4 regions of the Bacillus altaicus genome follow, and region 1 is predicted to be linked to each of the others. Evidence: riboswitches for the same ligand, from Rfam matches in the RefSeq annotation. Region 1 holds a riboswitch; each other region holds the start of a gene.
The links. A riboswitch is a leader RNA that binds a small molecule or an ion and turns the genes downstream of it on or off. The one in region 1 is predicted to bind lysine.

Region 1 (3,218 bases):
AGCAAACGAGCCAATACGTCATCGTTCTTCTAATTAGCAACTTAGGATGAAGTCCCTTTTCTAACCATAATTTTAAAGCATCAAAACTCCATGCAGTTGCCCAACCTAATAGCGGACGAAAAATATATGAATCTATCACATTCCCTATACGACCAAACCTTGTATCATAATCATATTGCGTTTCAAAATGAATATGTTCTCCATTCGGGGTATACTTCCAATAACCTCGTCCTATTTGTATAAGTGATAGCTTATTGTCTGTCCAAAATTTCAAAGAGGAAATGCGCTCTCCAGTTTCTTTTCTTATTTCACCTATCGATTCCCCTTCTCCGGCTATTTCAAGCCCGAAACCAATCTTCGTTTTATATAAAAACTTCTGCGGCTCCCCTTCTTTTTTCTCTAAATACGAAATTTCCGTAAAACGGGCATCCCACTCTGTATGTATATCAGGCTCTTGTGTATATGCCCATAATTTCTTCATTTTTGTGTTCATTTCTGTTGCTACATAAATAGGCTTTTTCTTGCCCATCCTTCCACCTCCCATGCTCTATATTTTTAATGTACATGCAACGAATTTATTTTGCTACATTTTTCACAAACTAATTTAATAAAAAGATAGAATTTCAAAAAAATACAAAAAACACTTGATTCCCTGAAAAATTTAAATTATTATAAAACAAATGTTACCAACAACTTCATAAATCATACACTCTCGCCTAAAACGTGAGATAGAGGTTGCAACGCTTATAAGTATTCTAAAGGAGACACAGAGATGTCTATGATCTTAGAGGAAAGGAAGTGTTGCCGAAATTGATAAATTTCTCTGCATTTATCAATTGGGGCTGTTTTCGAATAGAAACAGAACTGTCATATGTACAGACGTGTACGTATGAAGAGCTATCTACAAAAAAGAGATATCATTTTTATGATATTCCTTTTTTGGCGGTTTTTTTATTAGCTCCGTTTTCTGTTTCCCTTTTCCTGTAACAGCACCATCCTCACTTATTTGAGATGGTGTTTTTTGTTTTTCTCTCTGGTAACTACAGGCATATTGGGATTTGTATATGTCCTAACCTATTCTTAAAAATGGACGAAAGAAGGAATTCGTAATGGAAACGATTGTACAAAAATTTGGCGGTACTTCTGTCGGAAGCGTCGAACGCATTCAACATGTAGCAAATTTAATTATTGAAGAATATGAACGAGGACATAGTATTGTCTCTGTCGTTTCAGCAATGGGGAAAAGTACGGATAAACTTGTAGCACTTGCTAACGCTATTACTGAAAATCCAAGTAAACGTGAAATGGATATGCTCCTATCTACAGGAGAACAAGTAACCATTTCATTATTAACAATGGCACTACAAACAAAAGGTTATAACGCAATTTCATTAACAGGATGGCAGGCTGGTATTACGACAGAATCTGTACATAGTAGTGCACGGATTACTGACATTAATACTGGTCGTATTCAATCCTATCTTGCTGATGGCACGATTGTTATAGTAGCTGGTTTCCAAGGAGTAAGTGAAGAACATGAAATTACCACACTTGGCCGCGGTGGCTCCGATACGACTGCTGTCGCATTAGCTGCGGCACTAAAAGCAAAAAAATGTGATATTTATACGGATGTGTCAGGCGTATATACGACTGATCCACGAGTTGTACAAGATGCTTATAAATTAGATGAAATTTCTTATGACGAAATGTTAGAGCTTGCCAACCTCGGTGCTGGCGTATTACACCCACGCGCTGTTGAGTTTGCTAAAAATCATAATGTAATTTTAGAAGTTCGCTCAAGTATGGAACAAGAAAACGGAACAATTGTAAGGGGAGAATGTAACATGGAACAACAATCAATCGTTAAAGGTATTGCATTTGAGGATAATATTACACGCATCACAATTAAAGGATTAGAACAAGGTGCACTTTCAACAGTTTTCTCTACATTAGCAGCGGCACATATTAATGTAGATATTATTATTCAAAGTATTACAAATGAAGGAACTGTTCACCTCTCCTTCTCGATCCATTCTAATGATTTAAGAGAAACATTAGAAGTGTTAGAACAAAATCAAGAGGCACTTCACTATGAATCTGTAGAACATGAAAATCATTTAGCGAAAGTATCAATTGTAGGATCTGGTATGGTATCTAACCCGGGAGTTGCTGCGAATATGTTCACTACTTTAAAAGAAGGCGGTATTCATATTAAAATGGTAAGTACATCTGAAATTAAAGTATCAGTTGTCATTGACCGTATTCACTTAGTAGATGGCGTTGAAGCACTCCATCAATCATTTATGGCGAAAATTGAGCCTTTAGTACAAATGATTTAATTTCCGCCAGTAAAACTTACAACAAATTATATTAATCTATTTCCTTCCTATATAAATAGAAAGCTGTCCACATAGAATTTTAAAAATCTATGCAGACAGCTTTTTATCTTGTTATCGATATCCGAAGATCATTATAAAACAATTAGATTATTCTTTATACCCTTTCCTAGGAAATATAAATGACTCTTCTTATTTCTTATCACATATACCCTTTCGCTCTTTCCCTTGAAAAAACGATCTATATTCATTCAAAATAACTTTTTTCACGTCAAAGTAAAAAAGGGAGAGTAGCTCTTATTCCACAGCTACTCTCCCTCTCACTTATATTAAAACAAATGAATGTTTTCTTTCTTGCAAGCTTCACGTAAATCGTCAGGCCATACAGAAGATTGAACTTCACCGATATGTGCTTTACGTAAGAAGTACATACACATTCTTGATTGGCCGATACCACCACCAATTGTTAATGGTAGTACGTCTTCTAAAATACCTTTATGGAAATCATACTCACGTTTGAAGTCTTCACCAGTTTTCGTTAATTGCTCATCAAGTGCTTTACTATCAACACGAATTCCCATTGATGATAATTCGAATGAAGCTTGTAGTACTGGGTGCCAGAATAAAATGTCACCGTTTAATTTCCAATCATCATAATCGGATGCGCGTCCATCGTGCTTTTCACCTGAACGGAGTGCATCACCAATTCCAATAATAAAGACTGCACCGTGTTCTTTCGCAATTGCATGTTCACGATCTTTCGGTGTTAATTCTGGATATTTATCTTCCAGTTCTTGAGAAGTAATGAAAACAATTTCTTCTGGTAAATACTTTCCGAGGAACGGATATTTTTCAAATAAGTGATCTTCTAATTCTTTGAAT
Region 2 (3,218 bases), 320 kb from region 1:
CAACGATAAATTCAGCATCAGAAGTTTTACCTTGTCCCGTTTGATGATAGAAGTTATCGAAATAAAAACTATCTTTAATAAACTCATTTAAAAATGGAGTAATCTCTTTTCCATTTATTTTTTTATTAATAACAAAACTTTGTGTAGATTCCATTGAAATTAAAATTACATTTTTACCCTTTGCAGCTCCAAATAAGTTTTTATCAACTTGCTTATCTTTTGAGTCTGTATAGTTTTTAATTTCAGAGAACCCGTCTCCACTTGCAAATACACGCTCAGCTGAAGACTTAGATTGAAGTGTAATATCAAATAGATGATATGTGTATAACCCTAAATTTTTCACGACAGTTTGACGATCAAATGAGCGTGAGAACATTTGTGGTTTATATATAACTGAAACAACAATTTGTAGTGCTAATAATACTGTTACACCGCTAAAGAAAGTTCGCTTCTCAGAGCGAGAAAGGGGTGTTTTATCACCAAATGATGGGAATTTACGCGAAATAAACATTAAAATAATTGCGTCTGCAAATAAAAGTAATGTTTTATACGTAAAGAGTTCTTTTATACTCGTCCCTAAGTCAGCCATATTATTTGTTTGGAATAAAACAGGGAAAGTAACAAAATCGTTATAGAACCCGTAAAACATTGCATTTCCAAATAAAATAAATGACAGTATAAAACTAATTACAATAATAATTCGGTTTCGGTACTTAGATGCAAGTAAAGCGAAACCAAAAAATAAAAGTAACGAAGCTAGTGGGTTAATAAAAAGCATAAACTCTTCAAAGAAGTTATCAATTCTAATATCAAATGCTAGCTTGTACACAATATATGTTTTTATCCATAATAAAACGACTGCAACGAGTGCAAATCGTAATTTTGGAAACAGACGTTGTAGCATAATATACTCCTCTCTTAAAAGCATGACAGTTCCTGTGAGTTTGTTTGAAAATCGTCTCACTATATATATACGAACAGTCCTTTATTATTATGATTATTATACTATGAGTATCATTATACGAAAATAAAGGAGAGTTGTGGGCTTTTTTTGCAACAATTGAGTAGAAAAAGCGAAGTAGGAGACAATAAAATGGAATTTCTATGTATGATTATTATCATTCGTTAAACATGGAAAGTATCGCGTAATGATACGGAGGTTATGATGCGGAAATTATTATATTTTATAGTATGCATTAGTTTTATGCTTTTTGTTTCACCGAGTGTATCAGTAGCACAATATGATGCACCGCTCATGGAAGATGCTCTTTATTCTGTGTTATTTCCAAAAATGAATGAAGCGATTGAGAAACAATATGGAAAATTAAAACCGTTTGATTGTCCTAAAATTATTAGCCTAAAAAAACTTTATAGCGGTACATATTTATTTCAAGCAGTAATTGAAATAACGAAATATGAATCAGGAATAGGTGGAAAAGTACTTCCGCCGTTTGAGAAGATAAGTATGACATTTAACAATGAAGAAGGAGAATGGACTGTTACAAAAATTTCTATAAAGCGCTTACCAAATGACACGAAATTAAACTGTAAAAAAACAATATAAAAAATTGTTTGACAAATAAAATGGTCCTTTGGTATTGTTAATAGCAACAATTAGATGTTTGAAAATTAAATAGACTTACCTCATCTACTCTCAAAGGTAGAGGCCGCGATAGGAAAGAGTAAGCTATGGGAGATTTAGTGGAATCTGTGATCATAGGTTGAAAGGGACTATTGCCGAAATATAAGAATAACCACGTTATTCATATATTGGGACTGCATTGAATAAATGTAGTACTGTCATAATATTTATTTTATGAAGAGCTATTTGGAGATGTTGATGCGGTTTCTTATTTTGAGAAGATAACAACTCGTTTATTTTTTCAATATATATTTTTCCTAATAAGAAACGCGTGTGAACATTGTTCCGCGCGTTTTTTGTCTATCTAAAAGCGTGCTGCAATGAATAGAAGATTGGGGTTATGAGTTTTAGAGGAAATAAGGGAGGAATTCAAATGTATTTACACGGCACAAGCCGAATCAATGGGCAAGGACACTTAGAAATTGGAGGGTGCGATACGACGCAACTAGCAAAACAATACGGAACACCACTTTATGTATACGATGAAGAGTCAATTCAAGGGAAATGTCGTGCGTTTCATCGTGCTTTTAAAGAAAGTGGTTTCTCTTATCAAGTAGCATATGCTAGCAAGGCGTTCTTGTGCATGGAGATGTGCCGAGTAGCTCGTGAAGAAAATATGTCTTTAGACGTTGTCTCTGGAGGAGAATTATATACTGCACTTCAAGCAGGATTTCCGGCATCGCGCATTCATTTTCACGGAAATAATAAAACAGAAGAAGAAATGATTATGGCTCTTCAGGCGAATATTGGTTGTTTTGTGGTAGATAATTTCTTAGAATTAGAAATTTTACATGATTTAGCAGTGCAACATGGGAAATTTGTGAACATATTAATCCGTGTAACGCCTGGAGTAGAGGCACATACACACGAATATATAACAACAGGTCAAGAGGATTCGAAATTTGGGTTTGGTGTTTCAAATGGTCAAGCGATGCAAGCAATTGAGCTAGCTTTGCAAAAATCAAGTTATAATGTGCTAGGAATTCACTCGCACATCGGATCGCAAATATTTGAAACGGCTGGTTTTGTTCGAGCAATTGAAGTACTACGTCAATTTTTAGAAGAAGTGAGAGAGCGAACAAACTATGTGGTGAAAGTATTAAATGTCGGCGGAGGTTTCGGTATACGTTATACGGAGTCTGATACACCGTTAACACTTGAAACGTATGTGCACGCTGTAACAAGTAAGGTGAGAGAGCTGTTTACATTATGTGAATATCCGCTTCCTGAAATATGGATTGAGCCAGGGCGTAGTATTGTAGGGGATGCGGGAACAACAATTTATACAGTCGGAGCGGTGAAAGAGATTCCAGGCATAAGAAAATATGTTTCAGTCGATGGTGGGATGACAGATAATTTAAGGCCGGCTCTATATGGAGCGCGTTATGAGGCGATATTGGCGAATCGAGGGAATGATGAAAATGAGGAACTTGTTTCGATTGCTGGGAAATGTTGTGAAAGTGGAGATATGCTGATTTGGGATATTAATCTTCCTAAAGTTGCTTCTTCTGATTTACTAGCGATTTCTTGTACAGGGGCATATGGGTACTCGATGGCTAATAATTATAATCGTATT
Region 3 (3,218 bases), 1.2 Mb from region 1:
TCTTCTTGCAAGAGGAAATGATGCTAGAAAAGTTATTGGATCTGTAGATACGAGCGAATTTCCTGTCTCACTCGCTGCAACAATCGGCTTTTTCATCTCACTTGGCTGGGAACAAATAAGCTGGGTTTGGGTATTTGCTCTAATGCTTGGTGGTATTGTTGCCGCACCAATCGCCGCATGGTTAGTGCGCATTGTTCCTTCGCATTTACTTGGCGTACTCGTTGGCGGACTTATTATCTTTACGAATATACGTACATTACTTACATCATTTAAAGTTGATCCAACTATTATTACACTTTCTTATGTTGCAGTTGGTCTTATCGTTGTTATCTCTATTCTCATTTCTGTCCGTAACCATTCAAAGCATTCAACGATTGGCTATCCGGCAGATCAAAAACAAATGCTACCATAATTACGAAAAATACCGCCCGATTTACTTCGAGCGGTATTTTTTATTTTTCAATCTTCCAATTTATCATCGTTTCAGTACTATTTACTCTTTTCATATATAATTTCTCTAATACACGAATAGAGCTATAGTTATCACGGAGTGTCTCCGCTATAATCGTTTCCACTTCTCCTGTTTGAAAAGCCCGTTTCATTAATTCACTAACTGCTTCTGTTGCATACCCTTTATTCCAATATTTCTCAATAAATCCGTAACCAATTTCTACCGTATGTTCCTCGTTCGGTTTCCCTTTAAATCCTATATCACCTAAAACGATGTCATCTTCTTTCCGAATAACATACCACGCGCCCCACGGTAATAAAGCCGCATCTTGTTTCACATTTTCTATATGCCCTAAAATATGCGGGCCACTATTGTATCCTTGATTATTCGCAATTTGAACCCGTTCTTCCGTACACTGGATAATATGTAATCTTTCCGTTTCTAATTTCATAACGATGTCCCCTTTTCAATTAAACAATACTACAATTTTACTATAAAAACATAGAATATTCACTCTTTTATACCTACAAATATATTTATTCTTTGAAACAAAATAACAGCAGAAATCCCCTTTAATAGTTATGTCGAATTATATTTTCTGAATTTTCTTTTAACTTTAAAGGATTTTTCATTATTTTTTGCGAAACTTTTGTATAACAACTTTTTATTTTTTCATTGTTACATAACAGTAGGTTCGGGTGGGGTTTTGCAAGCGTTTCCTATACAATAACCGATATTTTTTGACTTTTCCTAACAAAATTCCTTGCAATATATTCAGAAAATCATTACAATTGCCATATATTAAAAATCTTAGCAATATATAAATCCTCATCAATCCGATGAGGTAGAGGTTGCAACTTTTAAGAGTAGAACGGCCGAGACACAGAGAATGTCACCGACTCCGTTTGAAAGGAAAAGTTGCCGAAGTTTATATTTCTTCTCTGGAAATGTGAGCTGGGGCTGTCTCCGAAAGGAACAGAACTGTCACGTTTACAAAATTACCGTGTAGACGTGGGGTGCTATCTTAACGGAAGGGTATGATGGGGTGGTTATTTGTGAAACGTTCCGCCTAATTCTTTTGGCGGTTTTTTGTATTTTTCTCCCCCGTTCCTTCCTATCTTACAAGAAAAGGAGTGTTGAACATGAATAGCGCAACAAATCAAGCTACCTCTAAAACGCAAACTACACAAGGACAAGGTGAATTAAAACGTGGATTAAAATCTCGTCACCTTACGATGATTTCTCTCGGTGGTACAATCGGTACCGGACTATTTCTTGCCAGCGGTGGTGTTATCCATTCGGCTGGTCCTGGCGGTGCACTAGTCGCATACGCTGCAATTGGAATTATGGTTTATTTCTTAATGACAAGCTTAGCAGAACTCGCAGCTTACATGCCTGTTACTGGATCATTTAGTACTTATGCAACAAAATTTGTTGATCCATCACTTGGCTTTGCACTTGGATGGAACTATTGGTATAACTGGGCGATTACGATCGCTGCTGAACTCGCAGCCGTAACATTAATTATGAAATTTTGGTTCCCAGATACCCCTTCTCTTATTTGGAGTGGACTTTGTTTAGCTATTATTTTTCTCTTAAACTATTTATCTGTTAAAGGTTTTGGTGAATCTGAATATTGGTTCGCACTTATTAAAGTAGTTACTATTATTATCTTTTTAATTGTCGGTTTTATGATGATTTTTGGAATTATGGGCGGCGAATCTGTCGGCTTTAAAAACTTCACTGTTGCAGATGCACCATTTAACGGTGGTATCATGGCAATTATCGGTGTATTTATGGCTGCTGGTTTCTCATTCCAAGGAACTGAATTATTAGGAGTAGCTGCTGGTGAAACTGCTGATCCAGAACGCAATATTCCAAAAGCAATTCGTTCTATCTTTTGGCGCATTTTATTATTCTACATTTTAGCAATTCTCGTTATCGGTTTATTAATTCCTTATACGACTGAAAGCCTTGCAGCGAGTGATGTTACAGTAAGTCCATTTACACTTGTATTTGAAAAAGCGGGCGTTGCCTTCGCTGCTTCTGTTATGAACGCTGTTATTTTAACTGCAGTACTTTCTGCTGGTAACTCTGGAATGTATGCATCAACTCGTATGCTTTGGGATTTAGCTCGCCAAGGAAAAGCACCAAAGTTCTTAGGCAAATTAGATAGCCGCGGTGTACCTGTTAACGCATTAATCGCAACATCAGTAGTTGGTAGCGTCGCTTTCATCGCTTCTTTATTCGGTGACGGTGTTGTATACATTTGGTTATTAAATGCTTCTGGGATGTCAGGATTTATTGCTTGGGTAGGGATTGCTATTAGTCATTACCGTTTCCGTAAAGCTTATATTGCACAAGGGAAAGATTTGAAAGATTTACCATATCAAGCGAAATGGTTCCCGTTCGGTCCAATCTTTGCATTTACACTTTGTGTTATCGTTATTTTAGGTCAAAACTACGGAGCATTTACGGGAGCAGCTATCGATTGGAACGGTGTACTTATTTCTTACATCGGTTTACCACTCTTCTTAGTACTATGGTTAGGTTATAAATTTATTAAGAAAACGAAAGTAATTCCACTTGATAAATGTGAACTGAAATAGAAGAAAGTATAGCAAAACGAGCAAACAAATTTGTTTGCTCGTTTTTTATTACAATTCATCTCCCTTCCCTATTACCACTGTTTTTGCAATAATAGAGGAAATATAAATAAAGGTTGGGATTAAATGAACATTCGTATTACTGATGAAGCAATAGCAGC
Region 4 (3,218 bases), 860 kb from region 1:
TTTTTCTGATCACGATTCATTAATGGATAGAAGGCAAAGCCAATTACGAATAAACCAATCCCGAGAAGGAATGTTTTTATATCGGATGCGCCTGTTTTAATAACCCATAGTGCATAGCAAAGTGCGATCGCTGCGACTATGCCATCTGTAATTCTTGCCCGCATTTCATTTTTGTATGTTTCACCAGTTGCGACTAGCTTTAACTGGAAGATTGGTGAAACGAGATATGGAATGAGGTAGGCTAAAGTTGATACTGTAATAACGAATGTATAAGCTTCCGCAATTGTTCCTGATAATGTTGAGAATAAGAACACTTGCGACATAATGTTTGTTAATCGTAGTGAATGAATTGGACTTCCTTTTTTATTCGTTTTTGCGAAGAAGGAAGGGAAGAAACCTTCTTTTGCTGCTTGATAAGGTACTTCTGAGCTTAATAAAATCCAGCCTAATATGGAACCGAATAGGGAAGTAAGAGCAAGTAATGCCATAAGTTTCCCGCCGCCGTGACCCATTGCAGCGTTTAATGCATCTGCTAATGGACGTTCAGAAGCTTGTAATTTATCAACGTGAAGTACACCCATTGTTAAAATTGTAATTCCTAAATAAATTGCAACTGTTATTAGTAAACCGGCAACTGTTGCACGTTTTACCGTTTTGGGAGAAGTAGCTCGGTTTGATAAAAGAACGGCTGATTCAATTCCGATAAATGCCCAAAGTGTTGTAAGAGCAGCTAAATTTACTTGTGAAAGGAGACCGTGTGATACGCCTTCTTTATCGATCATCGGTGTGTACCATTGTCCAAATTTAGAAGCTTCGAACGCAAATAACGTAACAATGATGAATAGAAGGAATCCAGTTACTTTCGTTGTTGTTGCTAAGAAGTTTAGTTTCCCAGCTCCGCTTACACCGTTTGTTAAAATTAAATGAGTGCCCCATAGTAAAATAGAACAAATAGTAAATGTAAGTAGTTTTCCAACTTCTATATTGAAAGAGCCGATTGAAAACAATAGTCGTGTATCTTTCATAATCGGGAAGAAGAGCGATAAATATCCCGCGAAAGATGTAATGATGGCAACGTTACTTGCCCAGTTTGCAACCCAATATCCCCATACTATGCTGAAACCAGCCATTTTCTTTCTTTTTGGTGTTGAGAATAAAGCATATGCATGACTTTGTGGTCCTGTCGTTAAATCAGGACGACGAATTGCTAAATTACCGAAAACAAGAGCTAGCATTAAAACACCAAACCCTGTTGTTAACCAAGCTAAAGTGACACCGAGAGGGCTAGCTGTTTGTGCCAACGTACTTGGCACCATGAAAATACCAGCGCCAACCATGTTGCCGACAACGAAAGCTGTTAGTACCCAAAAGCCCCATTTTTTTTGTTGCATAGAAAATACCTCCAAAGTTAGTATAACCAAGTCAAGCGAGGAGATATGTATGTCTTCCTGGTAAGGAAGAGAAGTTCCAAACAAAACAAAAAAAGCACGTAATTTGCCGCTACATGCTTTCTATCTTATAAGAAACCCACGACATACCTCTCGATAGCTCTCCACAAACGAAACGTTTGTGACAGTTCTGCACTTATTAAATGCAGACCCAGCAAGCGCGCATGGTGGGCACGTCTTACTTCGGCAACCATTCCTTTCTCATTCCTTCATCAATGCCACTACATCTCCTGAAATGATACTTTTAATGATTGCAACCTCTACCTCACCGAGATACGAATGAGGATTTAAATATTAAATTAACGTACTTAAGAGTAACAAATGTATTTTTATACGTCAATGGATATAGTAATAATCAGATTATAGGGAAGAGTTCGTTATTGGTGATGGATACGGTTTTGAACTAAAAAGAAGCTGATCTAAAATTAGATCAGCTTCTACATATAAGATTAAACTAAGTTTAATACAGTTACTTTTTCACGTGTCATAGACTCAAGGCTCTTATGAATACCTTGTGCGCCCATACCTGAACCTTTTACACCGATGAATGGGAAGTGGTCAGGGCCGCGCTCTGTGCGTCCGTTAATTTGAACAGAACCAGTGTCGATTTTGTTAGCAATTGCAAACGCTTTGTTAATGTCTTTCGTGAAGACACTTGCTTGCAGACCGAAGTCTGATTTGTTAGCAATTTCAATCGCTTGTTCGTCAGAAGAAACACGGATGATTGGAAGGATTGGGCCGAATGGCTCTTCCCAAGCAACTTTCATTTCTTCTGTTACGTGGTCGATTAATGTTGGATAAATTAAGTTGCGCTCACGTTTGTTACCGATAACGATTGTTGCACCTTTTTCTACAGCGTCATCAACTAAACCTTGAACGAAGTCAGCAGATTTGTCGTCGATTAATGGGACGATTGTGCTGTCTTGTTCTGGAGATCCAACTGATAATTTAGCTACTTGCTCTTTTAATAAGCCAACAAGCTCGTCTGCTACATTTTCGTGTACAAGTACACGTTTAATAGCTGTACAACGTTGACCAGAGTAAGAGAATGCACCGCTTACGATATGGTTTGCAGCATCTTGTAAGTCAGCATCTTCACGAACGATACCAGGGTCTTTACCACCAAGTTCTAATACAAGTGGAATCATTGCAGCTTTTTTCGCTAAATGTTTACCTGTGTTTGTACCACCTGTGAACGATACCATATTGATACCAGGATGTTCTACTAAGTAGTCACCAATTACAGAACCGCGTCCTGTAGCTACGTTTACAAGACCTTTTGGAAGGCCAGCTTTATGAAGTGCTTCAACCATTTTAACACCGCTAATTGCACCTTGAGTTGCTGGTTTGAAGATAACAGCGTTACCCATAATAAGTGCTGGTGCAAGTTTTGCAGCAGATAAGTTTACTGGGTAGTTAAATGGTGCGATTGCTAATACAACACCAAGTGGTGCGCGTTGGATAATCGCAAGTTTAGATTTCGTTCCGCCAGGGAAGCTATCGCCCATCATGCTTTCTCCGTGCATATGAAGAGCTTCTTCAATAGTGTAACGAATGAAGTCAGCTGTACGAACAACTTCTTTTTTCGCATCTTTATATCCTTTACCGACTTCTTTCATAATGATATCGGCAATTTCATCTTGCATATTTACGAGCTCATCAGCCCATTTATATAAATATTTTGCGCGATCTTGTAGAGAAGCTTCAGCCCATGATTTTTGAGCTTCTTTTGCAGATGCAATTGCTTCATCCACTTCTCCTTGAGTAATT

Region 2: another riboswitch for lysine. It lies ahead of lysA (diaminopimelate decarboxylase); the one in region 1 lies ahead of ACE38F_RS19140 (aspartate kinase).
Region 3: another riboswitch for lysine. It lies ahead of ACE38F_RS13325 (amino acid permease); the one in region 1 lies ahead of ACE38F_RS19140 (aspartate kinase).
Region 4: another riboswitch for lysine. It lies ahead of ACE38F_RS23620 (amino acid permease); the one in region 1 lies ahead of ACE38F_RS19140 (aspartate kinase).

What each region holds. Positions count from the first base shown of each region.
Region 1 is NZ_CM143394.1:3,713,057-3,716,274, forward strand. Features, by position in the region: gene ACE38F_RS19135 (DoxX-like family protein) at 1-529, opposite strand, end outside; lysine riboswitch at 722-908, shown strand; gene ACE38F_RS19140 (aspartate kinase) at 1,110-2,339, shown strand; partial or broken gene ACE38F_RS19145 (helix-turn-helix domain-containing protein) at 2,529-2,618, opposite strand; gene asnA (aspartate--ammonia ligase) at 2,666-3,218, opposite strand, start outside.
Region 2 is NZ_CM143394.1:4,031,423-4,034,640, reverse strand. Features, by position in the region: gene ACE38F_RS20825 (LTA synthase family protein) at 1-904, opposite strand, end outside; gene ACE38F_RS20820 (DUF3888 domain-containing protein) at 1,166-1,564, shown strand; lysine riboswitch at 1,654-1,835, shown strand; gene lysA (diaminopimelate decarboxylase) at 2,016-3,218, shown strand, end outside.
Region 3 is NZ_CM143394.1:2,551,565-2,554,782, reverse strand. Features, by position in the region: gene ACE38F_RS13335 (sulfite exporter TauE/SafE family protein) at 1-412, shown strand, start outside; gene ACE38F_RS13330 (GNAT family N-acetyltransferase) at 453-902, opposite strand; lysine riboswitch at 1,289-1,481, shown strand; gene ACE38F_RS13325 (amino acid permease) at 1,594-3,060, shown strand; gene ACE38F_RS13320 (iron-sulfur cluster biosynthesis family protein) at 3,184-3,218, shown strand, end outside.
Region 4 is NZ_CM143394.1:4,570,580-4,573,797, reverse strand. Features, by position in the region: gene ACE38F_RS23620 (amino acid permease) at 1-1,391, opposite strand, end outside; lysine riboswitch at 1,538-1,719, opposite strand; gene gapN (NADP-dependent glyceraldehyde-3-phosphate dehydrogenase) at 1,898-3,218, opposite strand, start outside.